One region of the Enterococcus sp. S86.2 genome, then DNA from elsewhere that is predicted to be linked to it. Evidence: riboswitches for the same ligand, from Rfam matches in the RefSeq annotation. Region 1 holds a riboswitch; the other holds the start of a gene.
What was found. A riboswitch is a leader RNA that binds a small molecule or an ion and turns the genes downstream of it on or off. The one in region 1 is predicted to bind S-adenosylmethionine.

Region 1 (6,994 bases):
AATGAAAATTGGTTTACGACCGATTTTATCAGCTAATTTCCCATAAATCGGTGTTAACATGGCATTGGTTAATAAATAGATTGAAAAGACCCAGTTCATAATTTCAATGCCGTGTAATGAGCCGACGATTGTTGGCATAGCCGTCGTTACGATTGTTCCTTCCACCGCTGTCATAAATGTTGCCACAAAAACAGCAACCGTAACTAGCGTAACATTTGTTTCTTTTTTCATTTTTAACCTCCTCAACTAAACTTAAACTCTCTTTTTACAACAACTGGCAAAAAATTGCATTTAAATTTTCGTATCTCTTTTTTAAAAGCTATTTTCCTCAAAGAAAAGCCGCTATCACCTAAGCAATAGCGGCCAAAAAAATCAAGTAAACAATCAGTATTATGCGTTCACACTAGCTAGCAATGCGTCTACTTTATCCGTGTGTTCCCATGGTAAATCAACATCAGTCCGACCAAAATGGCCATAAGCTGCTGTCTGACGATAAATCGGACGACGCAAGTCCAACATCTCAATAATGCCAGCTGGACGTAAATCAAAGTTTTCACGAATTGCTTCAATTAATTTTTCATCACTGACAGTACCAGTTCCAAAAGTATTAATTGAAATCGAAACAGGTTGTGCTACACCGATTGCGTAAGCCAATTGTACTTCAACTTTGCTAGCAAGTTTAGCCGCCACAATATTTTTTGCAATATAACGAGCAGCATAACTAGCCGAACGGTCAACTTTAGTAGCATCTTTACCAGAAAAAGCACCGCCACCATGACGGGCATATCCCCCGTAAGTATCTACAATAATTTTACGACCTGTTAACCCGGCATCTCCTTGTGGCCCACCAATTACAAAGCGTCCCGTAGGATTGATAAAGTATTTTGTATCTTCATCTAATAATTCACTTGGGATAACTGGTTCAATAACTTTTTTAATCACATCTTTACGGATTGTCGCGTTGTCAGCAGCATCATCGTGCTGTGTGCTAATTACGACTGTATCGATTCGTTTAGCTTTACCAGCTTCATCATATTCTACCGTCACTTGCGACTTTGCATCAGGACGTAAATATTTAAGTTCACCATTTTTACGTAGCTCTGCTAAACGACGAACTAATTTATGACTTAAAGAAATTGGCAATGGCATTAATTCTGGTGTTTCATCACAAGCAAAACCAAACATTAAACCTTGGTCGCCTGCTCCAATCTCATCAATCATCGCATCTTTATTATCGCGACTTTCCAAAGCGGCATCTACGCCTTGTGCAATATCAGGTGATTGTTCATCAATTGCTACTAAAACAGCAACTGTATCCCCATCAAAGCCAAATTTAGCGCGTGTATAACCGATATCTTTAATCGTATTTCGAACGATTTTTTGAATATCTACATAAGCCGATGTCGAAATTTCACCAAACACTAAAACTAAACCCGTTGTTACTGAAGTTTCACATGCTACACGAGCAGTTGGATCCTTCGCTAAAATTGCATCCAAGATTGCATCACTGATTTGATCAGCCACCTTATCTGGATGTCCTTCAGAAACAGATTCTGAAGTAAATAAATGTCTTTCTGTCATGATGATTCCCCCTAATAATATTCGGTTACAAGGCATCTTCGCAGTGCGAATCCTCTCGGGAACTTGCAACGTTTGTAGTATAGCAGATTTAATCAGATAAAGCTCGCTTATTTTATTATATTTCCTAATAAAACAAAAAAAAGAAGATACACGACGTATCTTCTCATGATCCGTACGGGATTCGAACCCGTGTTACCGCCGTGAAAGGGCGGTGTCTTAACCGCTTGACCAACGGACCAATCATTAATGGGCCTAAATGGACTCGAACCATCGACCTCACGCTTATCAGGCGTGCGCTCTAACCAGCTGAGCTATAGGCCCATATAAAACTAAACAACTTTTTCAATGAAATACATTAAAAAAGAGATGGCGCGGGACAGAATCGAACTGCCGACACATGGAGCTTCAATCCATTGCTCTACCAACTGAGCTACCGAGCCAAAACGGTCCCGACGGGACTCGAACCCGCGATCTCCTGCGTGACAGGCAGGCGTGATAACCACTACACTACGGGACCAGGGTTTAGTTTTATAATTGCGGGAGCAGGATTTGAACCTACGACCTTCGGGTTATGAGCCCGACGAGCTACCAGACTGCTCCATCCCGCGATAATATAAGTTTTACTAACTCTCTACATAAATATAGAATTGTAGCAAAGGAGGATAAGGGATTCGAACCCTTGCACGGTTTTACCCGCCTGACGGTTTTCAAGACCGTTCCCTTCAGCCGGACTTGGGTAATCCTCCAAAAAAAAAAAAAAAATGACCCGTACGGGATTCGAACCCGTGTTACCGCCGTGAAAGGGCGGTGTCTTAACCACTTGACCAACGGGCCAGCTAGAACGGAGAAGGAGGGATTTGAACCCTCGCGCCGGTTTCCCGACCTACACCCTTAGCAGGGGCGCCTCTTCAGCCACTTGAGTACTTCCCCAAAAACCAAAAATGTTTTGATTTTGTAATGGGCCTAAATGGACTCGAACCATCGACCTCACGCTTATCAGGCGTGCGCTCTAACCAGCTGAGCTATAGGCCCATATTTAAAAACTAAAAGCGGGTGACGAGAATCGAACTCGCGACAACAGCTTGGAAGGCTGTGGTTTTACCACTAAACTACACCCGCATGGCGGTCCCGACGGGACTCGAACCCGCGATCTCCTGCGTGACAGGCAGGCGTGATAACCACTACACTACGGGACCAGGATTTAGTTTTTAAAATTGCGGGAGCAGGATTTGAACCTACGACCTTCGGGTTATGAGCCCGACGAGCTACCAGACTGCTCCATCCCGCGATAATATAAGTTTTACTAACTCTCTACATAAATATAGAATTGTAGCAAAGGAGGATAAGGGATTCGAACCCTTGCACGGTTTTACCCGCCTGACGGTTTTCAAGACCGTTCCCTTCAGCCGGACTTGGGTAATCCTCCAAAAAAATCAAATCTACAATGCCACGGATGGACCTTGTAGGACTCGAACCTACGACCGGACGGTTATGAGCCGTCTGCTCTAACCAACTGAGCTAAAGGTCCAGGCTCTAAAAAATCGCGGCGGAGGGGATCGAACCCCCGACCTCCCGGGTATGAACCGGACGCTCTAGCCAGCTGAGCTACACCGCGAATAATCACTTTATTATTACTATTAAAATGATATGGAGCCTAGCGGGATCGAACCGCTGACCTCCTGCGTGCAAAGCAGGCGCTCTCCCAGCTGAGCTAAGGCCCCTTATTTCTTTTAAATCGGGAAGACAGGATTCGAACCTGCGACCCCTTGGTCCCAAACCAAGTGCTCTACCAAGCTGAGCTACTTCCCGTTAAATTATTACTACGCGCCCAAGAGGAGTCGAACCCCTAACCTTTTGATCCGTAGTCAAACACTCTATCCAGTTGAGCTATGGGCGCATCTTTCTAATGCCGAGGACCGGAATCGAACCGGTACGGTGATCACTCACCGCAGGATTTTAAGTCCTGTGCGTCTGCCAGTTCCGCCACCCCGGCTTTTTTACTTTTTAAAGTAAAGCGGAAAACGGGGTTCGAACCCGCGACCCCCACCTTGGCAAGGTGGTGCTCTACCACTGAGCTATTTCCGCATGGTTTTGATGCCGGCTAAAGGACTTGAACCCTCGACCCTCTGATTACAAATCAGATGCTCTACCAACTGAGCTAAGCCGGCCTTTTATGCGGGTGAAGGGACTTGAACCCCCACGCCGTAAGGCGCCAGATCCTAAATCTGGTGCGTCTGCCAATTCCGCCACACCCGCATATTTCTTATGAGCCGTACAGGGCTCGAACCTGTGACCCTCTGATTAAAAGTCAGATGCTCTACCAACTGAGCTAACGGCTCATATGGGGGTTAACGGGTTCGAACCGCTGACCCTCTGCTTGTAAGGCAGATGCTCTCCCAGCTGAGCTAAACCCCCATAAGTTCGCGTGGCGACGTCCTACTCTCACAAAGGGAAACCCTTCACTACAATCGGCGCTAAGAAGCTTAACTTCTGTGTTCGGCATGGTTACAGGTGTATCCTTCTCGCTATCGCCACCACACTATTTAATTAAGTGAATTTCATTCACTCAAAACTGGATCTTGAAGTTTTTCAAAACTCTTCCGAGTTTTCTTTTACTTTGGTTAAGCCCTCGATCGATTAGTATCAGTCCGCTCCATACATCACTGTACTTCCACTCCTGACCTATCTACCTGATCTTCTCTCAGGGATCTTACTTTCTTTAAGAAATGGGAAATCTCATCTTGAGGTGGGCTTCACACTTAGATGCTTTCAGCGTTTATCCCTTCCCTACATAGCTACCCAGCGATGCCTCTGGCGAGACAACTGGTACACCAGCGGTAAGTCCATCCCGGTCCTCTCGTACTAAGGACAGCTCCTCTCAAATTTCCAACGCCCGCGACGGATAGGGACCGAACTGTCTCACGACGTTCTGAACCCAGCTCGCGTGCCGCTTTAATGGGCGAACAGCCCAACCCTTGGGACCGACTACAGCCCCAGGATGCGACGAGCCGACATCGAGGTGCCAAACCTCCCCGTCGATGTGGACTCTTGGGGGAGATAAGCCTGTTATCCCCAGGGTAGCTTTTATCCGTTGAGCGATGGCCCTTCCATGCGGAACCACCGGATCACTAAGCCCGACTTTCGTCCCTGCTCGACTTGTAAGTCTCGCAGTCAAGCTCCCTTCTGCCTTTACACTCTGCGAATGATTTCCAACCATTCTGAGGGAACCTTTGGGCGCCTCCGTTACCTTTTAGGAGGCGACCGCCCCAGTCAAACTGCCCATCTGACACTGTCTCCCACCACGATTAGTGGTGCGGGTTAGAGTGGCCATAACACAAGGGTAGTATCCCACCATTGCCTCCTTCGAAACTAGCGTCCCGATCTCTACGGCTCCTACCTATCCTGTACATGTGGTACAGACACTCAATATCAAACTACAGTAAAGCTCCATGGGGTCTTTCCGTCCTGTCGCGGGTAACCTGCATCTTCACAGGTACTAAAATTTCACCGAGTCTCTCGTTGAGACAGTGCCCAAATCGTTACGCCTTTCGTGCGGGTCGGAACTTACCCGACAAGGAATTTCGCTACCTTAGGACCGTTATAGTTACGGCCGCCGTTTACTGGGGCTTCAATTCGTACCTTCGCTTACGCTAAGCACTCCTCTTAACCTTCCAGCACCGGGCAGGCGTCAGCCCCTATACTTCATCTTTCGATTTTGCAGAGACCTGTGTTTTTGATAAACAGTCGCTTGGGCCTATTCACTGCGGCTGACCTTGCGGTCAGCACCCCTTCTCCCGAAGTTACGGGGTCATTTTGCCGAGTTCCTTAACGAGAGTTCTCTCGCTCACCTTAGGATTCTCTCCTCGACTACCTGTGTCGGTTTGCGGTACGGGCCGTTGTCTTCTCACTAGAAGCTTTTCTCGGCAGTGTGACATCAGAAGCTTCGGTACTATTATTTCCCTCCTCATCACAGCTTGTCCTTATAGAAATAAGCATTTGACTCATCTCAAGACTTACTGCTTGAACAGACATATCCATCAGTCTGCACTTCTTAGCCTCCTGCGTCCCTCCATTGCTCAAACAAATACAACGGGTACAGGAATATCAACCTGTTGTCCATCGCCTACGCCTATCGGCCTCGGCTTAGGTCCCGACTAACCCTGGGCGGACGAGCCTTCCCCAGGAAACCTTAGTCATTCGGTGGACAGGATTCTCACCTGTCTTTCGCTACTCATACCGGCATTCTCACTTCTAAGCGCTCCAGCAGTCCTCACGATCTACCTTCAACGCCCTTAGAACGCTCTCCTACCAATACACCTTCGGTGTACTCCACAGCTTCGGTAGTATGTTTAGCCCCGGTACATTTTCGGCGCAGGGTCACTCGACTAGTGAGCTATTACGCACTCTTTAAATGGTGGCTGCTTCTGAGCCAACATCCTAGTTGTCTGTGCAACCCCACATCCTTTTCCACTTAACATACATTTTGGGACCTTAGCTGGTGGTCTGGGCTGTTTCCCTTTCGACTATGGATCTTATCACTCACAGTCTGACTGCCGAATATAAATGAATGGCATTCGGAGTTTATCTGAATTCGGTAACCCGAGATGGGCCCCTAGTCCAAACAGTGCTCTACCTCCATCATTCTTAACTTCGACGCTAGCCCTAAAGCTATTTCGGAGAGAACCAGCTATCTCCAAGTTCGTTTGGAATTTCTCCGCTACCCACACCTCATCCCCGCACTTTTCAACGTACGTGGGTTCGGTCCTCCAGTGCGTTTTACCGCACCTTCAACCTGGACATGGGTAGATCACATGGTTTCGGGTCTACGACTACATACTCATTCGCCCTATTCAGACTCGCTTTCGCTGCGGCTCCGTCTCTTCAACTTAACCTCGCATGCAATCGTAACTCGCCGGTTCATTCTACAAAAGGCACGCTATCACCCATTAACGGGCTCTAACTTGTTGTAGGCACACGGTTTCAGGATCTATTTCACTCCCCTTCCGGGGTGCTTTTCACCTTTCCCTCACGGTACTGGTTCACTATCGGTCACTAGGGAGTATTTAGCCTTGGGAGATGGTCCTCCCGGATTCCGACGGAATTCCTCGTGTTCCGCCGTACTCAGGATCCTCCTAGGTGCCTTCCAAATTTCGCCTACGGGGTTTTTACCCTCTTTGACTGACTTTTCCAAGTCATTCGACTATCTGAAAGAACTACCATATTGGAGTCCTACAACCCCAAGATGCAAGCATCTTGGTTTGGGCTGTTCCCTTTTCGCTCGCCGCTACTTGGGGAATCGATTTTTCTTTCTCTTCCTGCAGGTACTTAGATGTTTCAGTTCTCTGCGTCTACCTCGTATACGCTATGTATTCACGTATACGTAACATCCTATAAAAGATGTTGGGTTCCCCCA
Region 2 (6,994 bases), 280 kb from region 1:
CGTCCCGGCCGGATCTTCATAATTTTAACTAACAGATACGCGATAAGATAGCCAATTACAACTCCTAAGAGGGGAAATAATAAACTCCCTGACAAAGAAATCAAACTGTCTTTAGTTAAATACTTTAAAACCGAGACAAAAATTGAAGCAGGCAGGGCTACTTTTGTAATTAGTCCTGAAATATTTTTGCCAAAATTCTCGTCAAACCAACCTTGTCTTTTCAAAATATAGCCCAAAGCAATCATCAAAATAATGCTAATGACACTTTGAATAGATTGGAAGAAAACCACAATAAACCCTTCTCTCTTTTAATATTCAGGAATCCATTTTGTTGCTTTAACAGCAGTTTTAATGTCGCTGATTTCTTCTTTATTTAGTTTTTGATCTAAAACACTTTGACCAACTACTTCGGCGATTTTTTCAGAAAATGCTGCTAATTTTGCTACTGGTGGTAAAACAGGTGCGCCAGGTCGTGTCGTATCTACGATTCCGCCTAAAGCATGACTTGCTTGGGATAACATTTCTCCATTTACACGACTGGCGGTAGAGGCGATGATCCCCAAACCAAGACCTGGATACATTAGTGCATTGTTGGCTTGACCAATTTGATAAGTAACACCATTATATTCCACGTCTTTTGCTGGAATACCAGTTCCAATTAAGGCTTTCCCATCCGTCCATTTAATCAAGTCTGCTGCAGTTGCTTCAGCTAATTTTGTTGGATTTGATAATGGAAAAATAACTGGACGTTTGGTGTGAGCAGCCATTTCTTTCACAATACTTTCGGTAAAAGCACCTGGTTGTGTGGAAGTTCCAATCATAACCGTAGGGTGAATAGCCTTCACCACATTTTCTAAATTGGTTAAATCCAAATCAGTAGAAAATTCACTCCGTTTACGGGCAAAAGCTTTTTGTCCATTGGTTAAATCAGCTGTATCTTCAAATAATAGACCTTGTTTATCCACCAAATAAAAACGGGCACGCGCTTGTTCTTCACTTAAACCTGCCCGCATTAGCTCATCTAACAATTGGTTGGCAATTCCAACACCGGCCGTACCAGCACCAAAGGTTAGAAAAATTTGATCGCTTAATTTTTCTTGGGAAATATTCATCGCTCCTAAAACACCTGCCAAAACCACAATACCAGTACCTTGAATATCATCGTTAAAGGTTGTGATTTTATCTTGGTATTTTTCTAAAATTGTGGCAGCATTGCTACGGCCAAAATCTTCCCAGTGTAACAACAGTTCTGGAAATAATTTTGTAGCGGCCTGAACAAATTTATCAACAAAATCCATATATTTTTCACCATAAATCCGTTGGTGTTTATTGCCAAGATACAAAGGATCGTTTAACAATTTTTCATTATTTGTTCCCGCATCTAACGAAACAGGTAATACTTGGCTTGGATCAATTCCTGCAGCGGCGGTGTAAACCATTAATTTACCAATGGCGATATCCACACCATTGACACCCCAATCTCCCATGCCCAAAATACCTTCTGCATCCGTTACAACGATTAAGCGAATATCGCGGCCTGCAGCAGCATTTTTTAAACTTGCTTCGATATCTTCTGGTGCATCAATCGATAAAAAAGCTGCATCTTGAGGTTCAACGAATAATTCATTGTATTGTTCAATCGAATCTGCCACCGTTGGATCGTAAACAATTGGCATAAATTCCACGATATGTTGTCCCATCAATTTGTAAAACAATGTGCGGTTCGTATTAAAAATGTTCATTAGAAAAATCCGCTTTTCCAAATCACTAGGTTTACTTAAATATTGTGCATAAGTTTGAACTGCTTGCTCTTCTAGCGTTTGAATACGACTTGGCAGCATCCCAGTTAAACCTAATTTTTCACGCTCAACTTTAGTAAAAGCTGTTCCTTTGTTTAAAAATGGATTGTTTAAAATTTCCATACCTTTCATTTTGAAAGCCTCCTCTTAATTTTGCGGTTATCCCTCGTTGACAATGACAAGGTTAATCCTTATTCCTTGCTATAGTCAAAAGCTGCAGTTATGATAAATTTAATTTATATGATAAGACTATCAAGAACTATCCATTCCAAGCAAATAGGAGGCTTTATCATGAATATTCGTGACTTAGAATACTTTCAACGCCTAGCTTTAGAAAAAAATTATTCTAAAGTAGCCGACTTTTACCATGTTAGCCAACCGACGATTACTTATGCCGTTAAACGCTTAGAAACTGAGCTAAATGTCAGTTTGGTCAATCGCAATCAGGCTCACAAAAATATCACCTTGACCTCAGCCGGTCGCCAATTTTTATTACATGTAAATAGTATTTTGCGGGAGTTGCGAATTGCCAAACAAGAGATGACACATTTCACGGCAAAAAAATTGCCTTTGGGATTGCCACCGATTATCGGCAATTATTATTTTCCAAAATTATCTCCGAAACTTTTACAAGCAGATATCCTTCCCCATCTCATTATTCAACGAGAAGGTTCTGAAAACTTATTACGCCAAATCAAATTAGGCCGTCTGGATGTTGGCTTAATCGGCTCTTTAGATGCCATTCATGAAGATTCTTTAAATACCGAAATCTTAACTAAGAAAAAATTCAAGATTGTGGCTGCACCAACACACCCACTAGCTACCAAGAAAACAGTAGCTTTCGCTGACTTGGGGGATGAAAAATTTTTATTACTAAGTGAACAATATGTACATCACCATGCCTTTGCTCGCTTAAGCAAAAGTAGTAACACAGATCCAAAAATTATTTATCAAAGTGATGATTTGGATATCTTAAAAGGTATGATTAAGTCTGGCATGGGAATCGGCTTTTTAGCTGAACTTGCCGTTAGTCCTGATGATAACTTAGTAACGATTGACTTATCGGATTTAACACAGCCGCAATTTCTGATTTCTCTCGTCCATCGCAACAGCAGTATCGTAACGCCAATTATGGAGGAATTATTGGCATTAATTCGGCAAGTTGTCACTGAAGATGAAAATAAAAAAGTTCAAAAAGACTAAAATCCATGTCTTTTTGAACTTTTTTGATAGATTGCTTTATTTTCTAGGTCTAAAGGGAACTACATTATCCGGCAAATGCTCTGGCGGAATTGGCGTTCTGTTATTACTTGAGAGAAAATTGTTAGCACTTTTCTCCGGTTGAAGTAGCCGCGCCTTCATTTGTTCAAGTTCTCGTTTTCCTTCTTCTTTTTCTTCTGCCATTTGTTCTTTAATCGCAACTATATCAGCGGGATCAATCGTTAAATGCTGATACTTTTCCTTAAGGTGATGAAAAGCCATGGCTTCAGCAAAACACTTCGGGCCACCACATGCGACAATTTTCAAATACGTTGCATACTGTCCTGTAAATCTTTTTTTCATCTTAAATTCCTCCTATCTTTCCTTTGGGCAGGATGGAGCACCTTGCTTTTAGCAGGTTGCTGAAGCATCATAGAGCCTGTTCTCTCAGCTTCTCGTGATAGATGAGTTCAGTATAACATAAATTTTTTAAATTTTTTTTAACAATATTCGATTGCAGACTTAACTAAATATCTTAGCTAATTCGTCAATTTTTTCATGCTTAAGCAGATTAGTATAATTGGTTAATCCCGCTACCTTTTTTATAATAAGTCTACTAAAAAAAGGACATTGTTTCGGATCATAAATACCACCCACAAATGTTTTTATAGTGGCGTGTTGTAATAATTCTGTAGGAAAATTTTGCTCAAAAACTTCTGTCGCCTTTTCTGGCTGTAGCCCACAAAGAAATAATCCCAGTCTATATTGTTTCAATTCTTCTTGATAGGTTGTCATAAAAGTTTTCATTTCTTTACTAATCATGCCGGCAGTTACAGGCGAGCCGATAATGATTGTCTGATACATTTTCAATTCATTGAAATCAGTTCCTTTTAAAGGGAGTGCAACAGCATCAGGAATCTTTGCAGCAAGTTGTGTGGCAACTTGTTTTGTCGTCCCCTGTTTTGTCGTGTAAACAATTGCAGTCTTCATATTTTCTCTCTATTCATCAGTATTTTGTACTATTTTATTATACCAAATAATTTTGTAGACTTATTTTCTGAACTTTCGTGATTATTTTATTCTAGTCATCACTTTCCTGATTAACTATACTAACGCTAAATTTTGTTTCGTGTTTTATAAATCATTTTAGAAAAATTGATTTAAACGATCCTTGTCATAAAAAAACGTCCCACACTTAAACAATTAAGTTAAGTGTGGGGCGTCATTGTATTTCTAAATAAATTTTAATCTAGCCTGCCAACTCTTCAAATTGAGAATTGTAAAGTTGTGCGTAGTAGCCACCTTTGGCTAATAATTCTTCGTGGGTACCTTGTTCTTTGATATCCCCATCTTGCATGTAAAGAATTTTATCGGCATCTTTAATTGTCGATAAGCGGTGGGCGATAACAAAGGAAGTTCGTCCGGCCATTAAATTGTTCATAGCATTTTGAATTAAGACTTCTGTCCGTGTATCAACAGAAGATGTCGCTTCATCTAAAATCAAAATTGGTTTATCGGCTAAGATTGCTCGGGCAATGGTTAACAATTGTTTTTGTCCTTGGGAGATGTTAGAAGATTCTTCGTTTAACTCCATGTTGTAGCCACCAGGCAATGTTTCAATAAAGTGATGAACATGAGCTGCTTTTGCTGCTGCGTAAACTTCTTCATCTGTTGCATCTAAGTTCCCATAACGTAAGTTGTCCATAATGGTTCCTTTAAACAACCACGTATCTTGTAGGACCATCCCGATATTTTCCCGTAAGTCGGCACGATTGAAATCGCGAATATCATGCCCATCAATTTTAATGGCACCTGAATTCACATCGTAAAAACGCATCAACAATTTGACCATTGTTGTTTTACCAGCACCAGTTGGTCCAACAATGGCAACAGTTTGCCCAGGATCAACATGACTGCTGAAATCGTTAATGATGATTTTATCTGGTGTGTAACCAAAGTGTACATGTTCAAAGTCCACTTCACCTTTAACTTTACCGATCTTCACTGGATTTTCGACTGTTTGTGCTTCTTCTTCTTCACCTAAGAATTCAAAAACACGTTCAGCTGCGGCTGCCATAGATTGCAGCATATTCGAAACTTGTGCCAATTGGGCAATAGGTTGTGTCAAGTTACGAACGTATTGGATAAACGCTTGAATATCCCCAACGGTAATTGTACCGTTATACGCCAAGATACCCCCGATAATCGCGACTGCAACATAACCTAAGTTACCAACAAAGTTCATAATCGGTTGCATCAAACCTGAAAGAAATTGTGATTTCCAAGCAGATTTAAAAAGAATGTCATTTTGTTCTTTGAATTCATTCAACGCATTTTCTTCATCGTTAAATAGATGAACAATATTGTAACCACCGACAGTTTCTTCTACTTGACCATTAATTTTACCTAAATATTTTTGTTGCGTAGCAAAATATTTTTGTGAGTATTTTACGACAACCATAATTAGGAGTAACGAAATGGGTACGATCAAAATAGAGATACCAGTCATTTTAACAGAGATCGATAACATCATGATGATTACACCAATAATAGTAAAAGTTGACGTAATCAACTGCGTAACCGATTGGTTTAAAGATTGTCCCAGCGTATCCACATCATTTGTGATACGGGATAAAACTTCACCAGTTGTCCGGCTTTCAAAGTAATTCATTGGCATCCGGTTGATTTTCTCAGAAATTTCTTTACGCATACGATAGGTAACTTTTTGCGTGACCGTGGACATAATCCAACCTTGCATCACACCAAATAGTGCAGCTACTAAGTACAAACCTAACATGAAGAGTAAAATTTGACCGATTTTATCAAAGTTGATGCCGCCGGTACCTTGATATTTTTTAATTAAACCATTAAAAAGTTCTGTAATGGCTTTGGATAAGATTTTTGGTCCCCAAATATTGAAAACAGTTGATGCTGCCGCGAATATCATGACGAACAAGACAGCAATCTTATAATTTGCCATATAGGAGACTAATTTTTTGATAGTACCTTTGAAGTCTTTGGCTTTTTCGCCACCGGCCATACCGCCGCCCATTGGTCCATGTCCGCCCCGCGGACGTTGTTGTTTACTTTCTGCCATTTTCTTCGCCTCCTATTCTGCTTCCAAACCTAATTCAGCATTACTCAATTGTGATGAAGCAATTTCTTGATAAACAGCAGATGTTTCCATCAATTCATCATGTGTACCTTGCGCCACAATCCGACCTTCATTTAAAACGATAATATTGTCAGCATTCAAAATAGTAGAAATTTTTTGTGCCACAATAATTTGGGTAATATCTTTAACATTTTCTGCTAATGCGCGTCGCAGTGCAACATCGGTTTTATTATCCAAAGCAGAAAGTGAATCGTCAAAAATCAAAATTTTCGGATCTTTTGCTAACGCACGTGCAATGGACAAGCGTTGTTTTTGACCACCAGAAACGTTTGTCCCACCTTGTGAGATGGCACGATCATAACCGTCATCATTGGAGTCGATGAATTCTTCTGCTTGGGCAATCATCGCAGCTTTTTTCATTTGTTCGTCTGTAATACCTTCCACATCACCAAATTTAATATTAGATTTAATATCGCCAGAGAATAAAATTCCTTTTTGCGGTACAAACCCGATTAAATCATGTAATTTATGCAAACTCATTTGGCGAATGTCTACGCCATCAATGGTAATGCGACCAGTCGAAACATCAAACAACCGGGGAATCAAGTTGACAACCGTTGACTTACCAGAACCCGTGGAACCGATTAAAGCTGTTGTTTGCCCAGGTTTAGCAGTGAAATTCAAATGATGCAGCACATCTTCATCTGCATCTGGGTAACGGAATGTTACACCTTCGAATTTTACTTCCCCATTAAAGTCGTGATCATCTTGTGGTTGTTCAGGATTAGTAATTGTTGGTTTTGTTTCTAAGACTTCGTCAACACGACCAGCAGATACGTTAGCACGTGGTAAAATAATTGAAACCATTGAAAGCATCATA

Region 2: it holds a riboswitch for S-adenosylmethionine, as region 1 does, so the genes downstream of both, AC6R0T_RS02820 (hypothetical protein) here and metK (methionine adenosyltransferase) in region 1, are expected to answer to the same signal.

Annotation. Positions count from the first base shown of each region.
Region 1 is NZ_CM206813.1:355,949-362,942, reverse strand. Features, by position in the region: gene AC6R0T_RS01620 (MDR family MFS transporter) at 1-231, opposite strand, end outside; gene metK (methionine adenosyltransferase) at 391-1,581, opposite strand; SMK box riboswitch at 1,579-1,655, opposite strand; tRNA gene AC6R0T_RS01610 (tRNA-Glu) at 1,748-1,819, opposite strand; tRNA gene AC6R0T_RS01605 (tRNA-Ile) at 1,829-1,902, opposite strand; tRNA gene AC6R0T_RS01600 (tRNA-Phe) at 1,949-2,021, opposite strand; tRNA gene AC6R0T_RS01595 (tRNA-Asp) at 2,026-2,098, opposite strand; tRNA gene AC6R0T_RS01590 (tRNA-Met) at 2,116-2,189, opposite strand; tRNA gene AC6R0T_RS01585 (tRNA-Ser) at 2,238-2,327, opposite strand; tRNA gene AC6R0T_RS01580 (tRNA-Glu) at 2,344-2,415, opposite strand; tRNA gene AC6R0T_RS01575 (tRNA-Ser) at 2,424-2,511, opposite strand; tRNA gene AC6R0T_RS01570 (tRNA-Ile) at 2,540-2,613, opposite strand; tRNA gene AC6R0T_RS01565 (tRNA-Gly) at 2,630-2,700, opposite strand; tRNA gene AC6R0T_RS01560 (tRNA-Asp) at 2,702-2,777, opposite strand; tRNA gene AC6R0T_RS01555 (tRNA-Met) at 2,796-2,869, opposite strand; tRNA gene AC6R0T_RS01550 (tRNA-Ser) at 2,918-3,007, opposite strand; tRNA gene AC6R0T_RS01545 (tRNA-Ile) at 3,036-3,109, opposite strand; tRNA gene AC6R0T_RS01540 (tRNA-Met) at 3,123-3,196, opposite strand; tRNA gene AC6R0T_RS01535 (tRNA-Ala) at 3,230-3,302, opposite strand; tRNA gene AC6R0T_RS01530 (tRNA-Pro) at 3,317-3,390, opposite strand; tRNA gene AC6R0T_RS01525 (tRNA-Arg) at 3,405-3,478, opposite strand; tRNA gene AC6R0T_RS01520 (tRNA-Leu) at 3,489-3,574, opposite strand; tRNA gene AC6R0T_RS01515 (tRNA-Gly) at 3,595-3,666, opposite strand; tRNA gene AC6R0T_RS01510 (tRNA-Thr) at 3,677-3,749, opposite strand; tRNA gene AC6R0T_RS01505 (tRNA-Leu) at 3,756-3,837, opposite strand; tRNA gene AC6R0T_RS01500 (tRNA-Lys) at 3,848-3,920, opposite strand; tRNA gene AC6R0T_RS01495 (tRNA-Val) at 3,924-3,996, opposite strand; rRNA gene rrf (5S ribosomal RNA) at 4,005-4,120, opposite strand; rRNA gene AC6R0T_RS01485 (23S ribosomal RNA) at 4,199-6,994, opposite strand, start outside.
Region 2 is NZ_CM206813.1:632,502-639,495, reverse strand. Features, by position in the region: gene AC6R0T_RS02835 (AEC family transporter) at 1-290, opposite strand, end outside; gene AC6R0T_RS02830 (malolactic enzyme) at 309-1,931, opposite strand; gene AC6R0T_RS02825 (LysR family transcriptional regulator) at 2,091-3,002, shown strand; gene AC6R0T_RS02820 (hypothetical protein) at 3,039-3,362, opposite strand; SAM riboswitch class I at 3,372-3,466, opposite strand; gene AC6R0T_RS02815 (flavodoxin domain-containing protein) at 3,522-3,989, opposite strand; gene AC6R0T_RS02810 (ABC transporter ATP-binding protein) at 4,249-6,096, opposite strand; gene AC6R0T_RS02805 (ABC transporter ATP-binding protein) at 6,109-6,994, opposite strand, start outside.